4 regions of the Neorhizobium tomejilense genome follow, and region 3 is predicted to be linked to each of the others. Evidence: riboswitches for the same ligand, from Rfam matches in the RefSeq annotation. Region 3 holds a riboswitch; each other region holds the start of a gene.
What was found. A riboswitch is a leader RNA that binds a small molecule or an ion and turns the genes downstream of it on or off. The one in region 3 is predicted to bind cobalamin.

Region 1 (7,703 bases), 2.4 Mb from region 3:
GATATCGGCCTTGCCGGAAATCTTGATCAGGGCGGAGTCAAGAAGACTGGCTTCCGTGACGCGTGGCGTGGTACCGAAATTTTCAAACGCGGCCTGGTTGACAGTGCCGAGCCCGATCGCAGCCACGCCTGGAACCACTTCGACATCGACGGTGCCGTTGCTGCGTGAACCGCCGCCGCAGCGGATATCCGCAAGGCGCCCTTCCGCATGAGCGACTTCGAGGTAGAGTGGCACGTCGACCTTGAGGCCGGCGATCCCGGCGAGGCCATCGACGACGACGTGGAGGGCCACCCGCGTCTGGGCGGTGCGCACGATGGTGCCAGGCCTCCCGACCGCGTTCGGTGGAGTGCCGACCGGAGGCTCGCCGATGGCGATGTCAAGCGTGACCGACGCAACTCCTGGGATGGTCGCGCCGAGATCGACGGCGATTTGCTTGCCGCCACTGCCGGCAACGGCGGCCGCCGAGACGATGTCCATCACGCTGGCTCTGACGTTAAGACCGTTACCCTGTCCGATCAGGTTCTCCGAAAGCGGCCCGAGGGCCAGGATTTCCTCCAGCTTCAGTTTGACCTGGGTGTGGTTGAGGGTTTTCTCGAGCGTATCGAGGACGGCACGGACGGAGGGCGTGAGACCGGCCGTCTTGCCGAGTGCATCCAGAAACTGTCCGTAGGTGATCTCCATGTCGAGCAGTTCGGAATAGGTGCCGGCGGTGACGCCCAGATTGATCGCAAGGACATCGAGCGTCTGCAGAAGGTTGACATTTGCATCGACGAGCGCCTGATAATCCATGGCTTTCAGTGAGATCGTCGTGCCAAGCAGCTTGCCGAGAAGGGCATTGACGATGCCGTCGTTGAGGCTGGCGAGCCGCGAGCCGATCGAGAAGGCGGCGAGCTTGTCGGCACTGGCGGTACCGGTGGCGCCAAGTTCCGGCGCCTCTGCAAAGCTGCCGGCAAAGAAGATCTGCCCCTTCTGGTGCATGGTCACGCGGATCGCATCGGTGGGTGTTGCCCCGGCCTGGAAACGGGTTTCCACCGGGCGTGACGGATCGGCCACGTACCGGCCTTTCGTCAGTTGCGCATAGGCGGTGTAGTCCTGGTAGACGCTTGCCTCGTTGAAGGGAATTTCACCATCTGCCGTCAGCAGCCCGGATGCAGTCCGCACCACGAAGTTCTCGCTGTTGAGAATGAAATAGTCGAGTACCGCCTTTTCCGGCTCGCTCAGGCGTCCGGCCGCCGCGATGGCAGCCAAGTCTGCGGTGTTCTGCAGTTCGCGCTGCTGCAGCGTCAAGTGACCGTAGTCAACCCCGAGCGCCAGGCTGACAACGACCAGCGGCATGGTAATGGCGGCGGATATGGCGATATTGCCCGCTTTGTTGTGATAGAGGCGATGAAGGAGCCGGTTCATTTCAGATGCCTCCGATCCGCATCGTGGAGAAACGCCGGATATGCGCGTCGGGCATGGCGTAGCTGTAGAGGTTGAAGATCGGCAGATGGCTCGCATCGTAGTCGACGGAGACCGTGAACTGATTGGGGTTCTTCGGATCCTCCTTGACGTCGAGCGTGAAGTTCTTCACCTCGAGCAGCGCGTGATTGAGGGTGGAACGGCTGAGGAAGTCGCGCACCAGTTGCTTGCGTTCGGTATCGTTCAGGCCAGCCACCGCAGTACGCGCGGCGTCCGCGGCGATCTGCTGCACCGCATGTGCGGCACTCAGGTAGATGCCGTAGGCAATCAGGCTGAACAGTGTGAGGAAGAGGATGGGAGCGACGATGGCGAACTCGACGGCTGAACCTCCGGATTTGCATCTTATCAGTGATAAAAACCCCATCGATGCGCCCCATTGTTGAGTTAGTTATCCCTAATATAATCGGCGCGAAAATCTAAAGAATACTTAACGTACGCCCATAGGTTACACTTCCAATCCACAATTTCCTGCTGTTCGGGTGGGGCGCTGCATGCTCTTGCGGGGGGGGCGGCCGGGTTCGCGAATCGGGAACATTTTTGATGCGGACGAAAAATCTCTCGGGAACAACGTTGCGACCTCTCGCACGGAACGTTAAATCGATACCATGACCCAGGACATCAGCCAGACACTCCGCATCGCCGTTGCCCAGCTCAACCCGACCGTCGGCGATATCGCCGGCAACCTGGCGCTGGCCCGAGAAGCCCGAAGGGATGCCGCCCGCGAAGAGGCGGATCTCATCCTGTTCACCGAGCTCTTCCTGTCCGGTTATCCGCCGGAGGACCTCGTCCTGAAACCGGCTTTCCTCAACGCCTGCCTGAAGGCGGTGGAGGAGCTTGCGGCCGATACGGCAGACGGCGGCCCCGGCGTCATCATCGGCTTCCCGCGTCAGGGCGCGGAAGGCCGGCACAATTCGATCGCCGTGCTCGACGGCGGCAAGGTGATTGCGGTGCGCGACAAGATTGATCTGCCGAACTATGGCGAGTTCGACGAGAAGCGGGTCTTCATCGCCGGCGAGATGCCTGGCCCCGTCAATTTCCGCGGCGTCCGGCTCGGCATCCCGATCTGCGAGGATATCTGGGGCGATCTCGGCGTCTGCGAGACGCTCTCGGAGAGCGGGGCGGAAATCCTGCTCGTGCCGAACGGTTCGCCCTATTTTCGCGGCAAGGTCGACATCCGCCATCAGGTCGTTCTGAAGCAGGTGATCGAGACCGGCCTGCCGATGATCTATGCCGCCCAGCTCGGCGGCCAGGACGAACTGGTCTTCGACGGCGCAAGCTTCGGCTTCAACACCGACAAGTCGCTCGCCTTCCAGATGAGCCAGTTCGAGCCGGCCGTGGCCGTCACCGAATGGAAACGGATTGGCGAGACCTGGCATTGCGCCCGCGGGCCGATGGCGCGCATTCCGGAAAAGGAGGAGGCGGACTATCGCGCCTGCCTTCTGGGCTTCCGCGACTACGTCAACAAGAACGGCTTCAAGTCGGTTGTGCTCGGCCTGTCCGGCGGCATCGACAGTGCCATCTGCGCGGCGATCGCCGTCGATGCGCTGGGCGAGGAGAGGGTGCGCACGGTGATGCTGCCCTACCGCTACACCTCCGAGGATTCGCTGAAGGACGCGGCCGATTGCGCCAAGGCGCTCGGCTGCCGCTACGACATCGTGCAGATCGCCGAGCCGGTGGACGGTTTTTCGTCGGCGCTGGCCGAGCTGTTCGAAGGAACCGAGGAGGGCATCACCGAGGAGAACCTCCAGAGCCGCGCGCGCGGCACGATCCTGATGGCGATCTCCAACAAGTTCGGTTCGATGGTGGTGACGACCGGCAACAAGTCGGAAATGTCGGTCGGCTACGCGACCCTCTACGGCGACATGAATGGCGGCTTCAACCCGATCAAGGACCTCTACAAGATGCAGGTCTATGCGCTGGCCGCCTGGCGCAACGATCATCTGCCGCCGACGGCTCTTGGCCCGAGCGGCGAGGTGATCCCGAAGAACATCATCTCCAAGGCTCCGTCCGCGGAACTCAGGCCCAACCAGACCGACCAGGATTCGCTGCCGCCCTATCCGGTGCTCGACGATATCCTCGAATGCCTGGTCGAGCTGGAGATGGGGACCGAGGAGATCGTTGCCCGCGGCCACGACATCGCGACCGTTCACCGGATCGAGCACCTGCTCTATCTCGCCGAATACAAGCGGCGCCAATCGGCGCCGGGCGTCAAGATCACCAAGAAGAACTTCGGCCGCGATCGGCGTTATCCGATCACCAACCGTTTCCGCGATCGGTAGGAGAGGATCATGGCCCTGCGCAGCTCGGTCGAGATCTTCAATATCCGGACGAGGACGATGCGGGTGGTCTGGCAGACGGAAGCCTTGTTCGAGGCGCCCAACTGGTCGCCCGACGGGCGCTACCTGATGCTCAACAGCGAGGGCCTGATCTATCGTCTGTCACCGGCGGGTGATGATGGGCCTGAACTGGTCGATACCGGCTTTGCCCGCCAATGCAACAACGACCACGGCATTTCGCCGGACGGTTCGCTGATCGCCATTTCCGACAAGGTAGAGTTCGGCAAGTCGGCGATCTATGTGCTGCCCGCGGGCGGCGGCGTGCCGCGGCTGGTGACCGGGAACCTGCCGTCCTACTGGCATGGCTGGTCGCCGGACGGAAAAAGCTTCGCCTATTGCGGCATCCGCGGCGACGAGTTCGATATCTATTCGATCGGCATCGAAGGCGGCAACGAGACGCGGCTGACGTTCGGCGAGGGCCGCAACGACGGGCCGGACTATTCGCCGGATGGGAAATGGATCTATTTCAATTCCAGTCGCACCGGGCTGACGCAGATCTGGCGCGTCCCGGCCGCCGGCGGCGTGGCCGAGCGGATCACCGACAGCGGTTACGGCGACTGGTTTCCGCATCCATCACCAAGGGGTGACAAGATCGTCTTCGTCTCCTACGACGCCGATGTCTTCGACCACCCGCGCGATCTCGACGTCCGCGTCGGGCTGATGGACATGGACGGCGGCAATGTCGAAACGCTGTTCGAGCTCTTTGGCGGGCAGGGCACGATGAACTCACCGAACTGGTCGCCGGATGGCGATGAGTTTGCCTATGTGCGCTACTTCCCCGTCGCATGAGCGCCTTGCGCCGAGGATCGCGTAAGGGCATAACCGATCCTGTCAGGTGCCGGCCACAAGCCGGAGAATCGGGAATCCGGGGTGGAGCCGGAACGTGCCCAACGCTGTGAGGTGGACGCTCGGCCGCAGGATAAGCCACTGGGAAACCGGGAAGGCGGCGGTGGAGGCGGACGAAGCCAAGTCAGAAGACCGGCCTGACAAGATAGACCAGCCCGCGCGGACGGCGGAAAGGTTTCTGACCTCTCCTTGCTTCTGAAAGGCAAGGGAGCGACGGCATTGTTGGGGACAAACGATGCAGCCTGATCCTTTCGCGCATGCCTTGCTGCCTGCCGGTGAATTTTCGAAGGCCGAGCGCGCGGCCGTCTACAGGGCGATCGAGACGCGCCGCGACACGCGCGACCAGTTCCTGCCCGATCCGCTGCCGGACGACCTAGTAAGGCGGCTGCTTGGCGCCGCGCATTCGGCACCCTCGGTCGGCTTCATGCAGCCCTGGAATTTCATCCTCATCCGCGATCCCTCGGTGCGGGAGGCGGCTCGCGCCGCCTTCTCGCGCGCCAATGACGAAGCCGTGGAGATGTTTCCGGAAGAGAGCCGCGACCTTTATCGCAGCCTCAAGCTCGAAGGCATCGTCAAGGCACCGCTGTCGATCTGCGTCACCTGCGATCCGGATCGTGCCGGCCCGGTCGTGCTCGGCCGTACCCACAACCCGCGCATGGACGTCTATTCGACGGTCTGCGCCGTGCAGAACCTGTGGCTTGCGGCAAGGGCCGAGGGCGTCGGTGTCGGCTGGGTCAGCATCTTTCGCGAGGAGGACGTGCGTGCACTGCTGGGCATTCCCGACCGCGTCGAGATCGTCGCCTGGCTCTGCCTCGGTTATACCGACCGGCTCTACGCCGAGCCGGAATTGGCGCTCAAGGGCTGGCGCCAGCGCTTGGCCCTGGACGAGCTGATCTTTCAGGATCGCTGGGATAACCGTTGATCACTGCTGCGGCTGTGGTCCTGCCGATTTCGGATTGCTGAGGTCGATATCCGCTTCGGGCAGGAAAGCCGGCCCAACGGTGCGCACCTTCTTGTTTGGATCGTATGGCCGCTCCGGCGGCGGCGTGAGCACCGGCGGCTGGACCGCGGCCTGCGGCTTTTGCGGGCGGGTCGGCAGCTTGGTGATCCCGGAATACGGTTGCTCTTCTCTCGGAAGTTCGATGCCCGGCACCTTTCGGCGGTCGTCGACAACAGGCGGCAGCGGCTCGAAGGAGGGGATGCAGCGCTGTTCGCGAATGGCGGCGAGAATGGCATTCCGCTCTTCCGAGGGCAGGATCATCTGCCGAGAACTGTTCCGTTCCGCCGCCAGCGCGTCGCGGCTCTGTTCCATTCTTTCCAGCGCATCCCGCATCTGACCACAGACCTCGGCATTCGGGCCACCCAGAACCACGACGCTGCCATTGCCGCAGCCGGCCCGGCGCATGTCGACCCGCAATTCCCGGATATCGGCATTGTATTCGCCAAGCTGCTGGGCGTAGCTGCGCGCCGCGGACGTGTTGCCGATGATCTGCGGGCTGTTTCCAAGTTTCCGGTAAAGGGCTGCACAAACGGCAGGGTCCCCCGCCAGCGCTGCGGCAGGCAGAAGCAAGAGCGATATGGTCAGCAGGCCGCGAAGCGGTATCGGCAATTCCGGCATCCTCTCCTAATGGGAGATGGCATCATGGAACGTGCCGGTTGATAATCTCATAAAGCCGCGATCACCGCACGGTGAATTCAAGCCCGCGTGCCGTTCGAGCCCTAAACGGGGCTCGAACCAAAGCAGGAGAAGATCGGCAACTCAGGCTTGAATCTGCAGATTTGGCTGCGAGGCTTCCACGACGGCAAGCGCCGCCATGTTCACCACGCCGCGAGACGTCACCGAGGACGACAGGATATGCGCCGGCTCGGCCGCCCCGAGAAGAATCGGGCCGACATGCAGTGCGTCCGTGAGATTGCGGACCAGACCGAGCGAGATGTTTGCCGCATCGAGATTCGGGAAAACCAGCAGGTTGGCTTCGCCGGTCAGCGAACTGTCCGGCATGGCCCGCTTGCGCAGCGTTTCCGACAATGCCGAGCCACCCTGCATTTCGCCGTCCACTTCCAGCTCCGGCGCCCGCTGGCGGACCAGCTTCAGGGCGGCCCGCATCTTCTGGGCGCTTTCGGAATCGCGCGAGCCGAAGTTCGAGTGGCAGATCAGCGCCGCCTTCGGGGCGATGCCGAACCGGCGGATTTCCTCTGCCGCCAGAATGGTGATCTCGGCGATCTCCTGCGCGGATGGGTTGTAGTTGACGAACGTGTCGGTGAAGAACATCGCGCCGCGCTGGGAGATGACCAGGCTGAGGCCCGAGAAGGCGCAGACACCCGGCCGCTTGCCGATGATCTGGTTTACGTCGCTGAGATGTTTGTCGTAACGGCCCTCGACGCCGCAGATCAGCGCGTCCGCATCACCGCGCTTGACCGCCAGTGCACCGATTACCGTATTGTTGGTGCGCACGATGGTGCGTGCCGCTTCCGGATTGATACCTTCGCGACCGACCAGGGTGAAATATTCATCGACATAGTCCCGGTAGCGCGGATCGTCTTCCGGGTTGACCACCGCGAAATCCACATTCGGCCGGATACGGATGCCGAAACGCGCCAGTCGCGCCTCGATAACCGACGGGCGGCCGATCAGGATCGGCGTCGCGGTCTTTTCCTCGAGCAGAACCTGGGCTGCGCGCAGCACCCGTTCGTCCTCGCCCTCGGCGAAGATCACCCGGTTCTTTTCGGAGACCTTGGCGGCACTGAAGATCGGCTTCATGACGAAACCGGAGCGCCAGACGAAGCGGTTCAGCTGGTCGAGATAGGCCTCGAAATCATGGATCGGCCGCGCGGCGACGCCGGTCTCGGCAGCGGCCCTTGCGACCGCAGGCGCAATGCGCAGGATGAGGCGTGGATCGAAGGGCGAGGGGATCAGATAGTCTGCGCCAAAAATCGGCGACTCGCCGGAATAGGCGCGCGCCGCGACGTCGGAAACTTCCTCGCGGGCAAGCGCTGCGATCGCCTTGACCGCCGCCATCTTCATTTCTTCGTTGATCGTCCGGGCGCCGCAATCGAGCG
Region 2 (7,703 bases), on a different contig from region 3:
TCGGCCGTTGCCCGGGCCTGCCGGCCGCTGAATTGATCGGCCGGTAACCGAGCTCTGCCGCCGCGCGGCGGACCCTGCGGGCCATGCGATCGCTGACATTGCCGTTGCGATTGAGCGCCCGGCTCGCCGTCGCCAGCGAACATCCGGCTCGTGTCGCCACCTGCTGCAATGTCGTCATCGGAGAAGGTCCTCTTCCGTTCGGCAGGTCCCACGGCCCGCCAACGGCAGATTTCCTCCCGATATGTAAGAGTTTTATGTCAGCAACGACGGATTTTTCTCAAACGGCAAGGCCGACTGCCGCCAGGCAGTCCTTGAGCGTGAAACAGGCAAATGTCGTCATCACAGGGATTGACAACGGTCGCTTATGTAATGTTATTACAATCATCAATTGGATGTAACGATATAACATAATTTAGTTCGCGATCGAAACAACCGTAAATCGGTAGGCCGGTCATGTGTTGGATAGCCACTCGGCGCGGAAAAGTTCAAACAATAAGGAAGGAACCTCATGAATTTGTCCCTCACTCCAAATCGTCTGCTAGCTGCTGTCGCATCAGGTCTTATCTTCGCGGCGTCCGGAGCGTTTGCCGATGAAGATCATGAGACGAAGGAGGCATGGCGCCTGTTTGTCGGCGATCACACGAACCCCGTCGTGCGTGCCATCAACTTCGAGAACGGCAAGGAACTCGGCCGCTATGACGTCAAGGGTCCCGCGGCCCTGACCGCTAGTGCCTCCGGCCAGACCGTATTCGCTACCCAGTCAGATCATGACATCGTGCACGTCATCAGGACTGGCATCGATTTCTCCGATCACGGGGAGCATCGGGATCTGGAGGTTTCCGAGGTCGGGTTGCTGCCCGTGACTTTCGAAGGCAAGCGTCCTTTCCACGTCGTCCCGCATGACGACCATGCGGTCCTCTTTTACGATCGAGGCGGCAAGGCGGATATCATCGACGAAACAGCTCTTCTCGAAGGCAGGGCCGACGTGAAGACAGTCGACACGACGAAGCCGCATCACGGCGTAGCGGTAACGATGGGTCGTTTCGTGCTCGTGTCGGTCCCGAACACTGAAATCCAAACCAAGCCCGACGAACTGCCGCCGAGGGTCGGCCTTCGCGTCGTCGATGAAGCGGGCAAGCAGCTCGGTGACGTCGCGAAATGCACCGATCTTCACGGCGAGGCCACCTCGGCCCGGCTGGTTGCCTTCGGTTGCAAGGAAGGCGTTCTCGTTGCCGGCCCGGGGGGCATTGATGGCCCGAAGCTGGAAATGCTCGCTTACCCGGCGGACCTGCCAAAGGGCAGCACCGGGACCTTGCTTGGTGGCAAGGCGATGCAGTTCTTCCTCGGCAACTACGGCGAAGACAAAATCGTCCTGATCGATCCGGACGCCGAGGAGCATTTCCGGCTGATCGCCCTGCCCACCCGCCGCGTCGACTTCCTGCTGGACCCGGCAACGCCGCGCAATGCCTACATCCTGACGGAGGACGGCGATCTTCATGTGCTGGACGTGATCAAGGGCGAGATCGCTCGCAAGGTCAAGGTCACCGAGCCCTACAGCAAGGACGGCCATTGGCGTGATCCGCGGCCGCGCCTTGCCGTTGCGGACGGTCATATCGTCATTGCCGATCCGCGGCACTCGCTGGTTCGCGTTGTCGATGCGGAAAGCCTGAAGGAGGTCCGGACGATTCCCGTCGAAGGAAAACCCTTTACGATCGTTGCCGTCGGTGGCTCCGGCGCATCGCATTGATGCGATGATTCTGCATGAAGCGGCGCTGTTGACAGTCGGCAGAGGGAGTGTAAGTTCGCGGCGTCAAGGTTCTTCCGTCCCGCGATGGAAGCTAAGAGGGAATCCGGTAAAAACCGGAGCTGTCCCGCAACTGTGAGCGGTGAGCCGTTCGTCCAACATGTCACTGGCAACAATGCCGGGAAGACGGACGATGAAGGCTTTGACCCGCAAGCCAGGAGACCTGCCTGACGATAGAAGTTCCGTGGTCGGGGTGTGCCACAGGAATGACGGTTCCGTCGGGCCATCGTGCCTGCCGCAACCTTCATTTTTGCTGCCTCCTCCTTGAGTGAGACGAAGGCAGTGAAAACACAGGGATTATCTTCCCAGAACGTATCCGGGCGCGCCGTCCTCCTGATCGCCAAATCCGCCTTTGCGGCGTCGCCGCATCTGGAAATGCAGCGGCTCGCGGAGCTTGCGGCCGGCATGACCGGGGCCGGAATCGTCCGGTTCGCCTTTACCGAGCAGGGAACCCCCTCGCTGCGCCAAGCGCTGTCCAATCTGCTCGACGAGGATGTCGAAACCGTCATCATCGTGCCGCTCGTCCTGCCCATGGAGCCGAGCTTTCATATCTGGCTGACGAAATCGCTGACACGCTGGAAGGCCGCCGACAGCCGCCCCTGGCCGGCCTTGTCCATCGCCAGGGATATCGCCTCCAGCACGCTGATGGCGCAGCTTCTCGGCGAGCTGCTGGAGACGGCCGAGGAGCTGGATGTCCCGAAAACCGAAAACCCACCCGTCATCGAAGGTTCACTCGTGCCAGCCCAGAAACGCCGCGCACTCGTCTGCCAGGGCGGCCCCTGCAACGCGGCCGGAGCCGATGTGATCTGGGGACATCTGCGCAACCAGCAGGAGCGGCAGAAATTGCGCGCTGCCGGCGACGGCACGATGACCGCAAAATCCACCTGTCTCGGTCCCTGCAGTCTGGCGCCCGTGCTGCAGGTGTTTCCGGAAGGCACCTATTACGGCGGCGTCACCGAAGATGCGATCGACCGGATCGTCGGCGAGCACCTGCTTGGCGGCCGGATCGTCGAGAACTTCGCCTATCACCCAACGGGCCGCAAGCAGCGGCTTCGCACCCCATCCGAACAGAACAACAGGAGAGAGAATTGACGTCACAGACGCTATCGCGCTTGGCCGCCGCCTGGTTCACCGCCGCCACCTTTGCCGCCGCAGGCACTGTCTTCGCAGGCGAGCCGCTTCGCGTCGGAGCCACCTACATCACCAGCGGCACGGACCCGGCCAAGGGGTCGAACGGCTGGGCGCTGGTCAGCCATGGCGTCGGCGAGAACCTCTTCACCGTCGATCGGGACGGCAAGCTCGTGCCGGAGCTGGCCGCGAAGGCCGAGCGCGTCGCAGACCTGACCTGGACCGTGACCCTGAAACCCGGCCGCCTGTTCTCCGATGGCACGCCCGTCACCGCCAGGGCACTGGCAGCCGGTTTCGATACCACGTTCGCCAATAACAAGGCGGCGCTCGCGACCGGCGGCAAGCTGAGCTTCGAGGCGGTCGACGACCTGACGCTGAAGGTGACGACCGAAAAGCCGGTGCCGTTCATTCAGGCACTCTTCGCCGAATGGCCGCTGATTGCCTACAAACCCACCGAGGCCGGCAATGCCGTCTTCAGCGGTCCTTACCGGATCTCCGCCTTCAAGACGGATGCCTCGATCACGCTGGAGCCCAACGTGCATTTCGCTGGCGCCGACCAGCGTTCGCCGGTCAATTTCCGCAAGTTCGGTGATGCCCAGACCCTGACGCTGGCGCTCGAAGCAGGCGAACTCGACATGGCTTTCGGCTTGCCGTCGGAGGTCGTTACCCGGCTCAAGACCAACCCGGACCTGACGATCAAGTCGTTCCCGGTCGGGTACCAGTATCTCGCTTTCTTCAATACCGCCCGGCCGCTGATGGCTGACGTGAAGGTGCGCCGGGCGATCGATCTGGCCTTCGACCGCAAGGAGCTTGCAGCCGCGATCAACGGCGGCGAACCGGCGACCGGTGCCTACGCCGCCTATTTCCCCTTTGCCGGCCGGGAGGCACGCCCCACCGATCTTGCCAGGGCTGGCGCGCTGCTCGACGAAGCCGGCTGGGCAAGAGGCAGCGGCGGCATGCGCGAAAGGGGCGGCACGCCGCTGCGCCTGCTGGTCATCACCTATCCGCAGCGCCCGGATCTCGTCACCATGCTGCCGGTGGTCAAGGCGGAACTCGCCAAGATCGGCATCGGGGTCGATACGCAGGTGGTGGAGAACATCCAGCAGGTAGCTTCGGCCGGCGACTTTGACATCGCGCTCTGGGCGCAGCACACGGCCCCGAGCGGCGACGCCGCCTTTTTCCTGAACTCGATGCTGAGAAGCGGCGCTTCGCTGAACTATGCGAAATATGCCTCGCCGGATTTCGACGCGATCCTCGACCGGTTTGCGACCGAGGGTGATCCGGCAAAGCGGGTGGCGATCGCGCTGGATGCCCAGCAGAAACTCTTCGCCGATGCGCCCGTCTCCTTCCTGGTATCGCCCGTCTGGTATGTCGGCCTGTCGAAGCGGCTGAAGAACTACGAGCCGTGGGGATCCGACTACCACGTCCTGCGCGCCGATATCGGCGAGGCGGAGTAGGCCACGTGATGCGACTGGCCCGGTTCGGCATACAATCGATAACGGGGTTGCTGGCGGTTTCGCTCGCCTCTTTCTCGGTCATCACCTTGATGCCGGCCGATCCGGTCGCGATCGCCATTCGTGTCTGGAACCTGCCGGCGACGGAGGAAACCGTCGCCGCGTTGAGGGCGCAGTGGGGGCTCGATCAGCCGCTGCCGGTCAGGTATCTGCATTGGCTGGCGGATTTCCTCAGCGGCGACTGGGGCCGCTCCTTCCGGACCGGAGAGCCGGTGCTTGCCGAGTTTGCCGAGCGGTTGCCGGTTTCGCTGTCGCTCGGTCTCGCCGGCCTGGCGCTGGCGATCGTGCTGGCGGTTCCGCTCGGGTTTTTCGCGGCGGCCTATCCCGGGGGCACTGCCGATCGGATGAGCCGGGCTCTGTCGATCTTCGTCCAGGCGGTGCCGGCCTTCTGGCTTGGCCTTGTTCTTCTCTGGGTGCTCGGCGTGCAGCTGCGCTGGCTCAGACCCTTCGCCAATGATTGGACCACGATCGTCCTGCCGGTCCTGCTGATCGCGCTGCATTCGGTTGCCGTTCTCTCCCGCGTCTATCGGCGCGACCTGAAGGAGACCGCCGGCCAGCCGCATTTCCGCACGGCGCTTGCCAAGGGCCTGTCGGAAAAGCAGGCTCTCTGGCGGCATAGCCACCGCAGCGCGCTCTATGCCCTCCTGTCGGCAGTCCGTTCCGAAGCCGGCTGGGTGATCGGCAGCACCGCGACCATGGAAATCCTCTTCGGCCTTGCCGGCATCAGCCAGTTCCTGGTGCAGAGCATCGCGGCGCGCGACCAGATGGTGCTGCAGGCCTATGTCATGGTCATCGCCATCTGGATGCTTGTGATGAATGCCGGCGCCAATCTCGCCATGCGCCTTCTCGATCCGCGTCTCGCCTGATGCCCCGGCTGATCATGCTCGCGGCGCTCGCCGGTTTTCTCTGCGTCGGCGGTTTTTGGCAGCCACATGACCCCGATGCGGTGGACATGCTTGCCCGTCATTCCGGCATGACCGCCAGCCACCTGCTCGGTACCGATCATCTCGGTCGCGACCTTCTGTCGCGCATCATGGCCGGCGGATGGCGGACGGCCTGCGTCGTCCTCTCGGTCGGTGCCATCGGTTTTTTCTCTGGCACCCTGCTGGGCACCGCCGCCGCCGTCCTTGGCGGCTGGCGCGAAACGGTGATCCTGCGCTTCTGCGAGTTCTTCGTCATGGTGCCGACGCTCATCGTCGCACTGACGGCAGCGGCGGTTTTTGGCCTTTCGCCGCTCAGCGCCGGACTGGCGCTGGGTCTGGCCGGCATCGGTCCGCATGCGCTGCTTGCGCATTCGCTGAGCCGGCGGGTGCTTGGCCAGCCGTTCATCCTGGCGGCGAGGAGCCTGGGCGTTGCACCCTTGCGGATGATCGCCCGGCATCTACTGCCCAACACCCTGCCCCTGATGTTCGCCTATGTCGGCAACCAGGCGGGACTTGCGGCAGTCGCCTATGCCTCGCTCGCCTTCATCGGTCTCGGCGCCGATCCGTCGAAACCGGATTGGGGATCGATGCTGTTTGAATACCGCATGTTCATTTTCGACCACCCAATGCTGATGATCTGGCCAGGCGCCGCGATCGCCCTGGTCACCGTCTTGCTTAACGGTTTTTTCGATGACGGCCGAGCGTGACGCTCGTCGAAGGCCCGGCTTTCACATCCATTCGGGAGAATGGAGGACCCTGCCGCCGTTGGCTGTGGCGGTTCGCTTATCGTGCAAGAACCCCGAGTGGCGAGATGGTCTTCAGGTCCGGGTCCACCAAGCCGGTCGCCTTTGCCACCTGGGCCTGGCTCATGCTGTAGCCGTAGTCGAGGACGCGGACCCCGTCCATGATGAAGAGCTGGGCCTTGTCCAAACCGGGCCGCAGATTTCCTGTCACGGTGACGACTTCATAGACACGCGAAAGATGGAAAGGCTCGGCAGCGACCACATGCACCAGCTGGTTTGGCGGCGGCGCAGCACTGTGGCTGCAGGCTCCCGCCCAGGGGACCAGCATGAACTCGTAGACGTTCTCGCCGTCCTGATCGACCGGCAGGATGAACCCGGTCAGCTCCACCGCACGGGCTTCGTCACGCCAGGCAAGCGTTTCCCCTTGAGGCCGGCTGGACGCCATGCCCGGCAGGGCAGCATCCAACCTCGATTGCTCCGCAGGCCGCAGGGCGCTCCAAAGAACCGGCTGAGCACCTGCAAAGACGCCGGATGCCGGACAAACCGTCCCGATCATCATGGTCGTGAATTTCAGGAGGAAAAGCGCGCGCCTCATCTGCATCTCCGTTCACAGGGCGTTCCCCAGCCGACAGGCCGCCGCCGCTGTCCCGGATGTTAGCTCTATTTCTCGATTGAGGTCAAAGCCAGGATGCGCGACAGACGAAGGCTCATCCCAGGGAATGCGAAGCCAGGGCATAAACCTTCGCATTGCCATTTTGTCCGGCGCCGTAGCTGGCTGCCTCCTCGGTCACCATCGTCGTCAGGGTGGCGTAGATGCTGAGCCCGCACTGCTGGATGAGCGTGGCAAACGGGCCGCTATCGAAATGTGTATCTACACGCAGGAACCCGTCGGCATGGGCGGCAATATGCGGGTGGGTCACCGTGATGGCGTCCTCGTCGTTGCCGGCGACCACCGGCCCGATCACATGTCCCCGCCCAAAGCGCCGGCGCATCGAAAAGGCGCGCAACCGCTCGCCCTGGTAAAGACCGTAGCAGATCGAACTCTCGAACAATCGCAGGAGATGCAGGCGTCGATCAGCGCCGAAGGCAGGAGCGTCGAGGGCGATGACCGTGTCCAGATCGCCGCGATCCAGCCGCCTCAAAAAAAGCCCCTTCTCCGGAGGAGGAAGCGCCATCGGCGTGGTCGCTGTACCCTGATACTGATAAACCGTCTGCTTCGGCTTGAACCCCAGCGAAGCATAAAGCCGCTGGGCTTCCTGCGTCGAGTTGAGACGAATGCGGTTGCGGCCACAGTCCGTCATGATCCGTTTCATCAGCCACCTGGCAGCGCCGTTGGTCTGCAGCCTCGGGGAGGTAATCAGCATCCCGAACGTGGCGAAGCCGTCGCCATGAGGAAACCACATGCCCGAGGCTCCCACGCGGCCGATCTCGTCAAGCGCGACATATCCTTTCCCGATGTCGAGCAGATGCTGCCAGTCGGCTGCCCGGTGGGGCCAGCCCACCGAGATCGACAAAGCCTGCAGCTTGGAGATTTCGACACTCGAGATATCCGCAAAGCGCATCTCGAAATTATCGACATTCAAAGTTCCTG
Region 3 (7,703 bases):
GCGGGCCGAGTTCCGCAGCCGGCATGCCGGGCAGTTCCGGCGGCAGGCCAAGGCCGGGCGCGAGGATGACGGCGAGGAAGCCGGCAATGCCGAACATCAGGCCGCCGCGCCAGCCCTTGAAGCCGCCGAACGCTTCCGAAGCGGCAACCAGGACAAGGGCAAAACCGATAGCCGACAGCATGTCGGCGGCAGCAGTATAGATGAAACGCTCGAAGCCGTCGGCGGGAGCCCACGCTTCGTCGCCGTGGTGATGCTCGGCGGCCGATGCCGTGGCACCTGCGGCCGGCGCAGCATCATGGCTGTGGCCTGCCTCGGGCGCGGCATTCTCGAACACTTCCGCCTGCAGGATCAGCGGCACGGTGGAGAAGCTCTGCATCACGGTCAGCAGCAGTCCGGACAAAAGCCCGGCGATCACCGCCGTGAAGACGATGTTGCGAAACAACGACATTGGGGAGAACTCCTCAGTGGCAGGGAAAGGCGAGCGAGTGGCGCGTGTCATGCGCGGCGTTATGGACGACTTCCAGATGCGAGAAACCGACAAAGCCGACGATGAACAGGCCGAGCAGGGCCGTCATGCTGAGGGGAATGATTTTCGAAGCGGAGAGGCTGACTGCAGCTGCAGCAGAATTCGTAACCATGGTCTCGTCCTTTCGCCCTCCACCCGAGGGCCGTTCACGTTCTTTGCCGCCTCTGGCAGGTCTCCTGGCTCGCGGATCGGACGCCTTCTCCCGCCTTCCCAGGATCCCGTTGGCCGGATTTCCCAGTGGCTTGACGGCCGCACGGCCGTTTTGGTCGAAGACTTTCCGCTTACAGTTGCGGGGGCAGCCGCGGGTTGGACGGCAGAAATCCGTCGCACCGCATTCCCTCTAAAACCCTTTCGGGCACCATAGGCTCGGTCACTATAGACGAATTCGGCGTCACGGCAATCGCCTTTGCGACGCATTGACATGGGCCTGCGACCGGGCTTACTTGAAAGGAGATGGTCCCTTTCCGGCAACGGGGAGGGCTAAGAGAGAATGCGGTGCGATCCCTTTTTCAGGATCAATGCCGCGGCTGCCCCCGCAACTGTAGGCGGCGAGCCATTGCCTAAAACGGCCATTTGGCCGTCAAGCCACTGGGAAATCCGGCCAACGGTATCCTGGGAAGGCAGGCAAATGGCGACGACCCGCGAGCCAGGAGACCTGCCGTCCGATTAATTTTGCTTCACCGGGCGGGGTGCTCCGGAGGAAGTTCTCGATCACCGCAGAGGGGTTTCGACCTTCTGCTCCGCGCCCCGATTTTCGACCCCGGCGGGAACGCGGCTGACCGATGAGTGACCACCGACCAGATGATCCGGCAACCGCCGGCCCGGCAGATGTGACGATTTTCGTCTGCACCAATTGCCGTGACGCGTCCGACGGCGAAATCCGGCCCGGCATCGCACTAATCGCGGCGCTGCGCGAGGCAGCAAACGGCAAGCCGCTCGCGGTCAAGCCGGTCACCTGCCTTGCCAGTTGCGAAAAAAGCCCGAGCGCCGCCTTCAACCACAAGAGCGGCTGGTCCTATGTCTTCGGCCATCTCTCGCTCGACAATGTCGAGGACATCGTCACCGGCGCGATGATGCTGGCCGAGGACGAGCGCGGCTTCCTTCCCCTTCGCGGCCGCCCGACCTGCCTGCGCGGCAAGGGCATGACGGCCCGTATTCCACCCTTTCATCACCACGAGGACATGCCATCATGAGCGTTTCGTTCGACCGCGTTCCCTGCACCGTCGTTACCGGGTTCTTAGGCGCCGGCAAGACCACGCTGATCCGCAACCTGATCGAAAACCTGAAGGGCAAGCGGCTGGCAATCATCGTCAACGAATTCGGCGATGTCGGCATAGACGGCGACGTGCTGAAGGGCTGCGGCATCGAAAGCTGCCCGGAGGACAACATCATCGAGCTTGCCAACGGCTGTATCTGCTGCACCGTGGCGGACGATTTCGTGCCGGCGATCGACCGGATCCTGGCCATCGAACCCCGCGTCGATCACATCCTCATCGAAACCTCGGGCCTCGCGTTGCCGAAGCCCCTCGTCCAGGCCTTCCAGTGGCCTGACGTCAAGGCGCGAGTGACGGTGGACGCCGTGATTGCCGTGGTCGATGGACTGGCACTCGCCGAAGGTCGCGTCGCCGACGATCACGAGGCGCTGGAAGCGCAGCGCAACGCGGACGGTTCGATCGACCATGACGATCCGGTCGAGGAAGTGTTCGAGGACCAGGTGGCCTGTGCCGACATGATCGTGCTCACCAAGAGCGACCTCCTGGATGCCGCCGGCCTTGCGACCGCCAGGGATCGCGTGTCCGCCCATCTGCCACGTGCCGTGAAAATCGTCTCGGCCGCCAACGGCGCCATCGATCCGGCAGTGCTGATCGGCCTCGGCCTCGCCGTCGAGGACGATATCGAAAACCGCAAGACCCATCACGACGACGAACTCGACCACGATCACGACGATTTCGACAGCTTCGTCGTCGATCTGGCCGCAGTCGCCGACGCCGAACAGCTCGCCGCACGCATTTCCGCGACGGCGGAGGCGGAAAACGTGCTGCGCATAAAAGGCTTCGTGGAAGTCGCGAACAAGCCGATGCGCCTGCAGGTTCAGGCGGTAGGATCGCGCGTGAACCACTATTTCGACCGCGCCTGGGCACCCGGCGAAGCGCGGACAAGCCGCCTTGTCGTGATCGGCGAAAAAGGCATCGACCGCGCCGCGATCGAAAGGATGCTGGCCGCATAAGTAGGCCCGAGGGAAGGATGCACATACTCGCCACCACATCGTCGTCGCTTGACGACCTCATCGAACCGGTCGACCTCAATCAGTCGCCGGCCGACGTGGTGGTGCTGTCCTTTTCCGGCAGCGACCTGAACGGCCTTTCCGCCGTCTGGGGTTCGAATTTGCCGAGCCTGCGGCTGACCAGTCTTTCCGACCTGCGCCATCCGATGTCCGTCGATCTGTGGGTCGAGAAGACGGCGGCCCACGCCAAGATCATCCTCGTGCGCATTCTCGGCGGTTTCGATCGCTGGTCCTACGGCGTTGAGGAGCTTTCGCGCATGGCGAAGCGGAAAAAGATCGCGCTGGCGCTGCTGCCCGGCGAATGCAGCATCCGCGACGAGCGACTGATCGCGGCCTCGACCGTTTCGGAAGACCGGATCGCCGGCATCCTGAGCTGCTTTCGCGAGGGCGGTCCGGCCAATATGCGGCTTCTGGCGAGGTTGCTGACGACGCTGGCCGAGGGCAAAACGGAACCGCTGTCGCAGGCGGCCCCGGTGCCGAAGGCCGGTTATTACGCACCCGGAAAAGGCATTGTCGAGATCAACGACCTGCTGACCCGCTTTGCGCCGGATGCGCCGCGCCTGCCGATCCTGTTCTACCGCTCCATGCTGCTTGCGAATGACGCAGCGCCGATCGACGCGCTGTTCGAAGCGCTCAAAAAGCGCGGTTTTGCACCGGTGCCTATCTTCGTCGGCGGACTGAAGGAGCCGGATGCACTGGCCTTCGTCGAACAGGCGATCTCTGACCTGAAATCTGCGGCCATCCTTTCCACCACCGCCTTTGCCAGCGGCACGGACGGCAACGGCGAAACGATTTTCGACCGCACCGGCGTGCCGGTCTTCCAGATCGTCGTTGCCACGACCCGCCGCGATGGCTGGACGGAGAGCCGGCGCGGCCTCAACCCCGCCGACCTCGCTATGCACGTCGTCCTGCCGGAGCTCGACGGGCGCATTCTTGCCGGCGCGATCTCCTTCAAGGCAGGCGAAAGCTCCGCCAACCTCGTCAACCGGCCGGAGCCGGACCGGGTCGAACAGGTCGTCGACCGTATCGCCGCCTTCCTCCGGCTGAAAACCACGTCACGGCCCGAGCGCAAGATCGTCATCCTCATGCCGGATTATCCGAGCGCGCCCGGACGCACCGGTTATGCCGTCGGCCTGGACGTGCCGCAAAGCGTGCTCGGGATGCTACACGAACTGTCGGTAGCCGGCTATCATATTTCGGATATCCCCGAGACCCCGCGTGACCTTCTTGACCGCCTGGATGACAAATCCACCGGCCACCCACGCGCCGCCTACGATCCCCTGCCCGTTGTAGAGGCGGCGTGGGGCGGGGCAGAAGCCGACGAAGACTTCAGGGACGGCATTTTCCGTTTCCGCACCGCGAGCTTTGGCAATGTCACCGTCGCGCTCGCCCCCGATCGCGGCCGCAACGCCGATCGCCGCGCCGACTATCACAGCCCGGACCTGCCCCCGCGCCACGCGCTGATCGCCTTCGGTCAATGGATGCGCGAGACGCTTGGCGCGCATGCGATCGTCCATGTCGGCGCCCACGGGACGCTCGAATGGCTGCCGGGCAAGACCGTGGCGCTGTCGAAGGATTGTTTTCCTGAGATCGTCACCGGTGGCCTGCCGGTCATCTATCCGTTCATCGTCTCCAATCCGGGCGAGGCGGCGGTCGCGAAACGGCGGATCGCCGCCGTCACCATCGGCCATCTGCCGCCGGTCCTGGCCGGCGCCGGTCTTTCCGACGAACAGAAGAAGCTGGAACTGCTGGTCGACGAATACGCGCAGGCCGACGGCCTCGATCGCCGCCGCCGCGACCGGCTGGCCAGGCTGATCGTCGAGACCGCCCGCGACACCGGACTGGCGGGCGAGGCCGGCGTCTCGAACAATGACGATCCGGATACGGCGCTGACCCGCATCGACGCCTTTCTCTGCGATCTCAAGGACTTTTCGATCAAGGACGGCCAGTACGTCTTTGGGCAGGTGGTGCCCAGCGATGACGATCCATTACGAGTCCGTAGCGCTGAAACCGAGCGACAGGCCTTGCTCGACGCACTGGACGGCAAGCACATCCGCCCGGGCCCATCCGGTGCCCCGGCCCGCGGCCGCCGCGACGTGATGCCGACCGGCCGCAACCTCTTCGCCAGCGACCCGCGCACCCTGCCGACGCCGACCGCCTTCGAACTCGGCAAACGTGCGGCCGACGAGATCCTGCGGCGTTATCTCCAGGATCACGGTGACTGGCCGAAAAGCCTTGTCTTCGATCTCTGGGGCAGCGCGTCCCTGCGCAGCGGCGGCGAGGAAGTCGCACAGGTTCTGGCGCTGATGGGGGCGAGACCCGTGCAGGATACGGCGACGGGCCGCGTCACCGGCATCGACGTCTTGCCGCCGGCAGCGCTCGGCCGCCCGCGCGTCGACGTGACGCTGAGGATTTCCGGCCTGTTCCGCGACATGTTTCCGGCTCTCATCGCCCTGCTCGACGCCGCGATGCGCGCCATTGCCAGCCGCGAGGAAGCACCGGGCGACAATCCTCTCGCCGAAGAGGCACAAACGCTTGGGCACGTCCCCTCACGCATCTTCGGCTCGGCACCGGGCACCTACGGCTCCGGCATCGAGGAAAAGCTCGCCGATGGCACTTGGGGCGAACGCGAGGAGCTGGGCCGCATCTATCTCGATGCGACGAGCCATTCCTTCGGCGGCGCGGAGGGCGATGCCAGCCACGTGCCCGGCCAGTTCGCGAACCGCATCGGGACCGCCGATCTGCTGGTCCATACCGGCGACGATCCGGGCCGCGACCTGCTGGACGGCTCGGCCGATGTCGCCTTCATCGGCGGATTTGCAGCGGCTGTGGCAGCACTCGGCGGCAAGGCGGATGTGATCGCACTCGACACGACCGATCCTCAAAAACCTCGTGCCCGTTCGATTTCCGAAGCGGTAACCCGCGTGGTGCGCGCCCGCGCCGTCAATCCGCGCTTCATCGCCGGCCAGATGCGCCACGGTCCGCGCGGCGCAGCGGAACTGGTGGAAACGGTCGACCGCCTGATCGGTTTTGCCGAAACCACCCACGCCATCCCGCAATCGCTGATCGAGGCGACCTACGACGCCTATCTCGGCGATGAAAAGGTCCGCGACTTCCTGCTGGGCCAGAACCCCCAAGGCGCACGCTTCATGGCCGAGCGTTTTCGCTCGGCCCTTCGCCGCGGCCTCTGGCATCCCCGCCGCAACGCGATCGACGCCGAGCTCGAAATGCTCACCCGGGAGAAGGTCGCATGACGGCACTCTCCCTCGATCGAAGCACGCTGGATATGCGCCGTGGCGCCTGCCCCGCCCTGTCCGCCCCTATGCTGACCGGCGACGGACTTCTCGCCCGAGTCGCGCTGACTGACGCGATCACCCCGGCCCAGCTGGCCGAGCTCTGCCGGCTGGCGCGGCGCCATGGCAACGGCGTTCTCGATATTTCCGCCCGCGGCAACCTGCAGGTCCGGGGACTGAGCGAGGCCTCGGCTCCCCTCCTCGATGCCGATGTCCGCGCGCTGAACCTGCCGCTCCGGGAAGGACTTGCCGTCGAAACTCCGCCCCTGGCGGGGATGGACGACACCGAGATCGCCGATCCGCGCGCCATAGCCGAGGCGATCCGCCAAGGTGCCCGCGACATCCCCGGCCTTGCTCCAAAGATGTCGGTAGTGGTTGACAGCGGCGGGCAGCTCAGGCTTTCCGACCTCCTGGCCGATATCCGGCTTACCGCCGTTTCCAGCGGAGAAGGCATCCACTGGACCCTGTTTTTAGGCGGGACCGAAACAACCGGCCGCGTTTTCAATGTTTTACGTGAAACAGAGGCCGTCTCCGCCACTCTGGCGCTGCTTCGAAAGCTCGGCGAAAAGGGACCCAAGGCGAGGGGACGCGATCTCGCCGCCGGCTTGCCCACGAACGATGCGCCCAGCCGGCGGGCCTTGCCTTTCGGCACCTTCCGCCTCCCCGGCGACCTTTTCGCGGCAGGCATCGGCCCGGCCTTTGGTCAGGCAAACGCCGAGGACCTGATCGCTCTCTGCGACGAGGCCGAGCGGCTCGGAATACAGTCCCTGAAACCGGCCTTCGACCATTCGCTCCTGTTTTTTGGCGCCCGAAGCGCTTGCCAAGCGCTGACCGCTTTTGCCGGTAACAATGGCTTCGTGACCTCGCCGAGCGATCCGCGTTCGGCGATTGCCGCTTGTCCCGGAAGTCCCGCCTGCAATTCCGCAACCGTCGCCACCCATGAACTCGGCGCCAGAGCGGCGGAAGACTGCGGCGATCTGCTGGATGGCTCGTTCAAGCTGCACGTCACCGGCTGCCCAAAGGGCTGCGCCCATCCGCAGCCGTCAGCGCTTGCACTCTGCGGAACGGCGGCCGGCCTTTCGCTCATCGCCGGAGGAAAAGCGGCCGACGAGCCCTTTGCCTCGGTCGCTTTTGCCGATACCAACAACTCCCTTCGCCGCATCGCCGATCTTGTCCGAGACGAAAGGCGCGCCGGCGAAAACTCCGCAGCCTGCCTCGCCCGTCTGGGACCGCGCCGGCTTGCTGCGGCCGTTACGTCAGGAAGACCATGAACAGTTACGATTACATTCGCGAAGGCGACGCGATCTACGAAAAATCCTTCGCGATCATCCGCGAGGAAGCGGATCTCTCGCCTTTTTCGTCGGAACAGGCCGAGATCGCGGTGCGCATGATCCATGCTTGCGGGCTGGTCGAGGCGGCTCAGCATTTCCGGTTTTCGAAGGATTTCGTTGCCCAGGCCCGCGGCGCGCTGCATGCCGGCAAGCCGATCTATTGCGATGCCGAGATGGTGGCCCACGGCATTACCCGCGCCCGCCTGCCGGCCCATAACCAGGTGATCTGCACGCTGCGCGACGGCCGCACGATCGAGCTTGCCAAAACC
Region 4 (7,703 bases), 3.5 Mb from region 3:
ATCGACCGGGTGCGGGCGGCGATCGAAAAGAACGCCTCGCGCTATAAAAAGCCGATCGACGTGTTCGAGACGCTGGTCGCCGAGTTCCAGCGCACGCTGATCGTGCTGGTGATGGAGCTCACCGAGGAAATGAACATCATCGAGGATTTCGTCTACGACAACACGCCGCGCGATGAACGCCGTCGGCTGGCGCCGATCAGGCGGACGGTGGTCAGGCTACACCGGCACCTGAGAACGGTGCTGACGCTGCTGCGGCGCGCAGCGGCGACCGACGACGACGAGATGCCCCCCGGTTTCGACGACGCCGCCTCGCGGCTAATCGGTCGGCTGGAGGCGGCGGACCACGACGTCTACGCGCTGCAGGAGCGGGCGCGACTGCTGCACGAGGAAATCGACTCGAAGCTCTCCTCCGAGACCAACCGCCACCTCTACATCCTGTCGCTGATGACCGCCTTCCTGCTCCCGCCGACCTTGGTCACCGGCTTTTTCGGAATGAACACCTCGTCGCTACCCTTCGAGGGAGGCTCCGGCGGAACGGCCTATGCCTTCGGCTTGATCGGCATTTCGGTGCTTGCCGCCTGGTGGCTGTTGAAGCGCACCGGCATTCTCTGACCGCCGGACAAACGAAACCCGCCCGGGTTCGATACCGGACGGGTGGGGTAGTGCCTGCCGGGCGCTCTTAGAAATAAGGCGAATAGCAGGTCTGGCGCCGACCGTAGTTCGGCTGGAACGAGTTCGAATAGGCGTCGTAGGAACGGTAGCGATCGGCGCACCATTCGTAGTGGCGCGGATTGATGTCGTCGCCGCCGCCATAGGCCGGAGCCGGCTCAGCATAACGCGGCTGGGAGGCAATGGCGCCGCCGATCAGGGCGCCGGCACCGAATGCCGCCAGCGGGAACCAGTAGCCGTTATGGCGGCGATAACCCGGACGGTAGTCGCGATAACCGCGATGCCCGCCATACCAGCCGCCGCCATGGCGACGGTACTGCACGAGGGTCACGTCGGTGTCGGCGCTGGTTTCGATCCCGGCGGCCGGAGCGGACGGCAGCGGCATCGCCTGAGCCGGCATCAGAGAGCCGGCGAGAACGGCAGCGGAGATGCCCGCAACCGCGATCTTCTTCAAAAGAGTCATGTTAGGTCCCCAGATCCCTTGTCTATGTTTCAATTTTCGACAGCCAATTATTTCAGTATGCAGTGAATTTCAATTTTGCCGCAACCTTAGGAAGTTCATCCTGAATGCGCCATTAACGTGCGCCGCGACGAAGCAAGCCCGGCCGCTGGCATATGCCGCGACCGGGCTTGGCGTAGAGGTGGCCAACGCTTGCTTATCTGTAAGGCGAGATGCAGCGTACCCGCACGCCGGCGCGCGGCGCATAGGTATCGTCCCAGGCCCGATAGCTGCGATAACGGCTTTCACACCAGGCGACGTGACGGCTCGAATAACCGCCCCGGTCGGCCTGTATGGCACCACCGATGATGGCACCGGCGCCGAACGCGGCGAGCGGGAACCAGAACCCGTTGTAATAACGGTAGCCGGGCCGGCGATCGCGATAACCGCGGTGGCCGCGATACCAGCCATAGCGGTCACGCCGGAAGTCGCGACGGTACTGGACATTGGTGATATCCCCGGCGGCCGAAATGCCTGACGGTGGAGCCGGCATCTGAATGGCCTGCGCTGGCACAAGCCCGGCAAAGGTGGTCGCGATGGCAACCGCCGCCGCAGTCAGACGTAGACGAAAGGCGTTCATGCGGTGTGTTTCCTCATTCTGATTTTTAATCAGAAAACAACGCCAGACGCAGGTTTCGGTTCCTGAAGACGTACCCGGCACCGATCACCGCAGATCACGAATTGGCGATCAGGCGACGATCGAGAGTTGCGCCTGGTCGCCCTGCAGCCGGTTGACCATGAAGTTCGAATACCATTCGACGAACTGCATGACGCCGCCTTCGTGGAGTGGCGAATAGGGACCCGGCTCATAAGCGGGCGAGCGGATGCCGAAGGCGTTTTCCTCGACGATCTGGCGGTCCTGGTCGTTGGTCATGTTCCAGACATGGGTCAGTTCTTCGAGATTGTAGTCGACGCCCTCGACCGCATCCTTGTGGACCAGCCATTTTGTGGTGACCGCCGTTTCCTCCGGCCCCAGCGGGGTGACGCGGAACGAAATCGCATGGTCGCCGAGAATGTGGTTCCAGCTGCTCGGATAGTGGAAGAGCAGCATGGTGCCGATCGAGTTGATCGTCACGTCCTCGGAGAGTTTGCGCTGCACGGCGTTGCGGCCGCTCATCGTATAACTCTCGGCATCCTCGATCAGCGGCATGCGCGCGACGCGGAACTGGCCGGTTTCGTCCATGCGGAACTCGCTCGGCAACCCAGCCTCCTCGCAACGCTGCCAATGGGCGGCGATGACCGGATCGTCCTTGGCACCCTGGACGCCGGTCGCGGTGGGCGATTCCGGATAGGTGCGGCAGAGCTCCGGATGGTTGGCGGCGCAGTGGTAGCACTCGCGGTTGTTTTCCCAGACGAGCTTCCAATTGCCCTTCTCGATGATCGTCGACTGGTGCGCGACCTTGGCTTCCGAGAGGCGGTGCGGCGCCATATAGGGCTCGATCGCCGCGCGGACCGGCGCGAAATCCGGTGCCTCGTTGGCAAGGCAGATGAAGATAAAGCCGGCGACGCTTTCGCAATGGACCTTCTTCATGCTGAACTGGGTCTTGTCGAAGTCCTGGCCCATCTGGCGGCCGACCAAAAGCGAGCCGTCCAGCTCGTAGGTCCATTGATGGTAGGGACAGACGAGCCGGACCGCCGAGCCGTGCTCCTTGGTGCAGACGCGGCTTCCGCGATGACGGCAGGTATTGTGCAGCGCCCGGATCTGGTTGTCGCGGCCGCGCACGACGACGACCGGATAATCGCCGATCTGCAGGGTGAAATAGGCTCCGGCTTTCGGCAGTTCGCAATCATGTCCGACGAACAGCCAGTCGCGATACCAGATCATTTCCAGATCGAGCTTGAAATAGGCGGGATCGGTATAGAAGGGCTGTTCGAGGCTGAAGCCTTCACGGCGGTTCTTGAGCTGCCGCAGGGCCTGATTGCGAATTTCCATATTATCTTCCTCGTCAATGTGGACAGCGGAAGGACATGGAAATGCCGGCCGGCCTCAAGGCCCACCCAACACCCTGTCCCGAACGCCCGCCGCGTCCGGTCGTCATTTTTGATCCCGAGGCTGGTTTCCGGGCTCAGGAGCTTGTCCCTTGTGGGACCGGCTCGGCGCCTTCCCGGGCGGCCCTTGCGGCTCTTTCCCAGTGGCTTATGCCGTGCCTTATTGCTCCACCACCGTTGCGGGGGCAGCGCCGGATTAGGGTTTCTAAAGACCCCTGCCGGCTTCCCAATTCTCCGCCTTCCCTAGTTAGGCGGCACCTCAAGATCGAGGCGGATATAATCATCGAGCGAGCGTGTCGCATAGGCGACATTGCGACATCGGCAACCGCGTTGGCGACAGCGGCGAAACGGCCCAGAATGCAACACTCCAGCCCCGCGAAAGCGAAACCTGTCATTAAGGGATAAGCCATAAAATCCCGGCGTGAATGGGAGCGATGCCACCGTGCAGGCCAAGGGAAAGATCCGTTATTACAAAGCTCCTCCACCAACGCCTCCGGCGCCGGTGGTTGTGAAGACTGCATCCCATTCGGAATTCCTCCGGACGGGGCGCAGCTCCCGCTACAATCCGGTCTGGCTGCCGGAAGAGCGCCGCTATCTCACCCATAACGAAGTCGCCGAGCGCACGGGCAAAAGGCTCGAGGCAGCCGGGGAGACGAGCCACAACCGGATCAACTCCTTCCATCGCTCGATCAAGTTTCCGAAGATCATCTTCCACCACACGCTCGATGAACGTCCGCATCTCGGCTATTGCCATGTCACTGCGGCAAGGACGTTTCTTCCACGCGGCGTCCCCGTGAGCTGGTCGTTCTATATCGCCAACTTCTTCTCCAAGATCGGCGAGGAAGAAACGTTCTTCGAGCATATAAGCCCGGCCAATTCGCGCATGTATTTTGCCGTTGCGGTCGAACGCGAGGCGGGTCAGCCGCTGCAGATCAACCGCACGATCCGCAAGAACGGCCTTCTGTTCCAGACCAATGATCCGATGGAAGCCATCAAGAACGTGCTGATGCTCGGCACTTCCAACGAAATGCTCCGCGAGATCATCAAAAAGCTTTGAAGACGCCCGGGTCCGCGTTATTGACGGGCGGATATGACGGCTCAAATCATCGACATCACCCGGGATCGTGACGGCGCGCTTCGTCAAGCCTGCACCGTCCTTGGCGACGGCTTGCCCGTGGCGATCCCGACCGAGACGGTCTATGGACTTGCGGCCGACGCCACCAATCCCGCCGCCATCACCCGCATCTACGAGACCAAGGGCCGGCCGCGCTTCAACCCGCTGATCTGCCACATGTCGGATCTCGACATGGCCGAGCGCTATGCCGACTTCGATCCGATCTCGCGCAGGCTTGCCGAAGCCTTCTGGCCAGGCCCCCTCACCCTGATCCTTCCGCTGAAGCCCGAGAGCGGCATTCATGCGCTGGCGACGGCCGGGCTCGATACGATCGGCATCCGGCTTCCCAAGGGCTTCGCTTCCGAGCTCATCCGCGCCTTCGGCAAGCCACTCGCGGCCCCCAGCGCCAATACGTCCGGCAAGGTGAGCCCGACCAGCGCGCGCCACGTGGCCGACGACCTGGGCGAGAAGCTGGCGTTGATCATCGACGGCGGTGCGGCTCCGGTCGGTGTCGAATCGACCATCGTTCGCGTCGAGAACGGTATGATCCGGCTGCTGAGACCGGGCGGGGTAGCCGCGGAAGAGATCGAGAAGGCAACCGGTCTTGCAGTGATCCGGCCTGAGGGACCGGCGGCGATCATCGAGGCTCCGGGCATGCTGGCCTCTCATTATGCGCCCGGTGCAGCGGTGAGGCTCAACGCCGACCATGTCGAGGCCGGCGAAGCATTGATCCGGCTCGGTTCCGCTCCGGTGAAGGGAATGGAACTCGCCGCGGCGGTTTTTGACCTGAGCCCGTCCGGTGACCTTGCGCAAGCGGCGGCAAATCTGTTCGATTATCTGAAGCGCGCCGACGCCACCGGTGCCGCCAGCATCGCCGTCACGCCCATTCCCGACCATGGGCTCGGCGAGGCGATCAACGACCGGCTGGCGAGGGCGGCCGCCCCGCGGGAATAAGACGGGGCTAAAGAGGAGGAGACGCCGATGGACATTTCAGGGCCGAACCCAGAGCTTCTCGACCGCTTCGCGGCGATCGTCGGTGAGAACCACGTCCTGCGCGACGCGAACGATCTTGCGCAGCATCTCGTCGAGGGCCGCGGGCTCTACAAGGGTTCTTCGCCTATGCTCCTGAAGCCGGGCTTGGTGGAGGAAGTGTCGGCGATCCTGAAGCTTGCAAGCGAGACCGGCACGCCGATCGTGCCGCAGACCGGCAATACCGGCCTCGTCGGGGGGCAGACGCCACGCACCGGCGGCAGCGACCTGATCGTCTCGCTCGAACGGATGAACCGCATCCGCGACGTCGATCCGGTCGCCAACGTGCTGGTCGCCGACGGCGGCGCCATCCTTGCCGACGTCCAGAAGGCGGCGGAAGCCGTCGACCGGCTGTTTCCCCTGTCGCTCGGTTCGGAAGGCTCCTGCCGCATCGGCGGCAATCTTTCCACCAATGCCGGCGGCACCGCCGTGCTGGCCTATGGCAATACCCGCCAGCTCTGCCTCGGGCTCGAAGTGGTGCTGCCGACAGGCGAGATCTGGGACGGCCTGCGCCGGCTCAAGAAGGACAATACCGGCTACGACCTGCGCGACCTCTTCATCGGCGCGGAAGGCACGCTCGGCATCATCACCGGCGCGGTGCTGAAACTCTTCCCGCAGCCGGTCGGGCACCAGGTCGCACTTGCCGGCCTCAACTCGCCGGCAGACGCGCTAAAACTCTTCGAGCGAGCCTCGAACCTCTGCGGCACGGCGCTGACCGGTTTCGAGCTGATGCCGCGCATCGGCATCGAATTCGTGGCCCGGCATATAGAGGGCGTGCGCGATCCGCTCTCCGAGCCGCATCCGTGGTATGCGCTGATCGACATCTCGACTTCGGATTCCGCCGAGACGGCCAGTTCCATGGTGCAGTCGCTGCTCGAACAGGGTTTTGAAGCGGGCCTCATCCGTGACGCCGTGATCGCCTCCTCCGTCGCCCAGCAGAAGGCGCTCTGGCACATGCGCGAAAGCATGTCCGACGCCCAGAAACCGGAGGGCGGATCGATCAAGCACGACGTGTCGGTGCCCGTCTCGAAAATCCCGAGCTTCATGGCCGAAGCCGAGCAGGCGGTGCTGGCAGCCATGCCGGGCGCCCGGGTCTGCGCCTTCGGCCATCTCGGCGACGGCAACATCCACTACAATATCTCGCAGCCGATCAGCGCTGACATGGCCGCCGACAAGGCAGCCTTCATCGGCCGCTGGCGGGAAATCAACGCGATCGTCCACGGCATCGTGCTCGCCGCCGGCGGGTCGATTTCGGCTGAACACGGCATCGGTCAATTGAAGCGCGACGAGCTTGCCCATATCCGCTCGCCGATCGAGATGGACCTGATGCGGCGCATCAAGCAGGCGTTCGATCCGGCCGGCATCATGAACCCCGGCAAGGTCGTGATCATTCCATGAGCCAACCGTCGAAGACCACGATACGAATCGACCTCGACAACGGCGTGCGGCTCGGTCCGGGCAAGGCGCAGCTTCTGGAATTGATCGCCCAACACGGCTCGATCCGGGCGGCTGGCGCCTCGATCGGCATGTCCTACAGGCGGGCATGGCTGCTCGGAGACGAAATCAACCGGATGTTCAAGGAGCCAGCGATCTTTACCCGCCATGGGGGGAAAAGCGGTGGGGGTGCGGGCCTGACAGAATTCGGCCAGGAACTGCTGTCCCGCTACCGGCGGATGGAAAAGGCGAGCCGCAACGCCATGCGCGCAGACCTCGACTGGCTCGAATCGAACGCCGATCCGCGCTTTGAGACGGCCGACAAGAGCGACGACGCCTGAGAAGACCGGTTCGCTCTCAGCTCAGCCTGATCTGGGACAATGCCCACAGCGTATCCGAGCTGATGCCGGCCGAGCCGCCGCTGCCACTCAGGATGCTGACCGCCGATGCGGTGTTCACGCTGTTCTCCAGATCGTACATGATCGTGAAGCGCTGCACCAATTTCCTGACCTTTTCCGGATCGGCCAGGTCTTCGAGATCGAGCTTTTTCTCCACTATCTTGGCCTGCTGATCGACATCCATGTTGCCGATTTCCGCCGGCAGGCTGAAGGTGACGCGGAAGAACTCCATCAGCGCCTCGTCGCCGAGGATCACGTAAGGGTCGGTGATGCTGTCGGACATGCGCTCGAAATAAAGCGCGAGGCGGACGCCCGGATTTTCCTCGCCCTGCTGGGTTTCGAGCATCTGGCGGACGTAAAGGTCCTGGGTCGCGACAACCTCGCCGCCGTTCTGGGCCTCGCCTGCGGCGCTGCGGTCGATGTCGCCCTTGGAATCGAAGTTGAAGGTGCCGACAATCTGCGCAAACCGCTTGTCCGTCTGGGTATTCACGAAGCTTTGGGGATCGGCAGGATCCGAGTTGAAAGCCTCCTTCAAGAAGTCGTTGGTGACCGTGGAAGGATCTATCCCCTT

Region 1: linked by a shared signal. The riboswitch ahead of bluB (5,6-dimethylbenzimidazole synthase) and the one ahead of ACSQ3G_RS19530 (DUF1636 family protein) in region 3 are both predicted to bind cobalamin.
Region 2: linked by a shared signal. The riboswitch ahead of ACSQ3G_RS31455 ((2Fe-2S) ferredoxin domain-containing protein) and the one ahead of ACSQ3G_RS19530 (DUF1636 family protein) in region 3 are both predicted to bind cobalamin.
Region 4: linked by a shared signal. The riboswitch ahead of ACSQ3G_RS02125 (aromatic ring-hydroxylating oxygenase subunit alpha) and the one ahead of ACSQ3G_RS19530 (DUF1636 family protein) in region 3 are both predicted to bind cobalamin.

Annotation. Positions count from the first base shown of each region.
Region 1 covers NZ_CAXUSO020000001.1:1,529,923-1,537,625, forward strand. The annotation lists gene ACSQ3G_RS07900 (pilus assembly protein TadG-related protein) at 1-1,404, opposite strand, end outside; gene ACSQ3G_RS07905 (TadE family protein) at 1,406-1,825, opposite strand; gene ACSQ3G_RS07910 (NAD+ synthase) at 2,067-3,740, shown strand; gene ACSQ3G_RS07915 (TolB family protein) at 3,756-4,586, shown strand; cobalamin riboswitch at 4,614-4,798, shown strand; gene bluB (5,6-dimethylbenzimidazole synthase) at 4,879-5,565, shown strand; gene ACSQ3G_RS07925 (hypothetical protein) at 5,566-6,252, opposite strand; gene ACSQ3G_RS07930 (NADP-dependent malic enzyme) at 6,403-7,703, opposite strand, start outside.
Region 2 covers NZ_CAXUSO020000002.1:1,832,689-1,840,391, forward strand. The annotation lists gene ACSQ3G_RS31445 (substrate-binding domain-containing protein) at 1-178, opposite strand, end outside; gene aztD (zinc metallochaperone AztD) at 509-1,747, shown strand; cobalamin riboswitch at 1,796-1,989, shown strand; gene ACSQ3G_RS31455 ((2Fe-2S) ferredoxin domain-containing protein) at 2,087-2,896, shown strand; gene ACSQ3G_RS31460 (ABC transporter substrate-binding protein) at 2,893-4,389, shown strand; gene ACSQ3G_RS31465 (ABC transporter permease) at 4,398-5,312, shown strand; gene ACSQ3G_RS31470 (ABC transporter permease) at 5,312-6,076, shown strand; gene ACSQ3G_RS31475 (DUF3299 domain-containing protein) at 6,153-6,707, opposite strand; gene ACSQ3G_RS31480 (GNAT family N-acetyltransferase) at 6,820-7,703, opposite strand, start outside.
Region 3 covers NZ_CAXUSO020000001.1:3,960,222-3,967,924, forward strand. The annotation lists gene ACSQ3G_RS19520 (CbtA family protein) at 1-448, opposite strand, end outside; gene ACSQ3G_RS19525 (CbtB domain-containing protein) at 462-638, opposite strand; cobalamin riboswitch at 676-904, opposite strand; cobalamin riboswitch at 964-1,203, shown strand; gene ACSQ3G_RS19530 (DUF1636 family protein) at 1,309-1,719, shown strand; gene cobW (cobalamin biosynthesis protein CobW) at 1,716-2,753, shown strand; gene cobN (cobaltochelatase subunit CobN) at 2,771-6,064, shown strand; gene cobG (precorrin-3B synthase) at 6,061-7,374, shown strand; gene ACSQ3G_RS19550 (precorrin-8X methylmutase) at 7,371-7,703, shown strand, end outside.
Region 4 covers NZ_CAXUSO020000001.1:430,336-438,038, reverse strand. The annotation lists gene ACSQ3G_RS02140 (transporter) at 1-612, shown strand, start outside; gene ACSQ3G_RS02135 (BA14K family protein) at 680-1,132, opposite strand; gene ACSQ3G_RS02130 (BA14K family protein) at 1,326-1,748, opposite strand; gene ACSQ3G_RS02125 (aromatic ring-hydroxylating oxygenase subunit alpha) at 1,857-3,101, opposite strand; cobalamin riboswitch at 3,203-3,434, opposite strand; gene ACSQ3G_RS02120 (DUF6656 family protein) at 3,600-4,214, shown strand; gene ACSQ3G_RS02115 (L-threonylcarbamoyladenylate synthase) at 4,248-5,225, shown strand; gene ACSQ3G_RS02110 (FAD-binding oxidoreductase) at 5,253-6,698, shown strand; gene ACSQ3G_RS02105 (winged helix-turn-helix domain-containing protein) at 6,695-7,075, shown strand; gene ACSQ3G_RS02100 (DUF1217 domain-containing protein) at 7,092-7,703, opposite strand, start outside.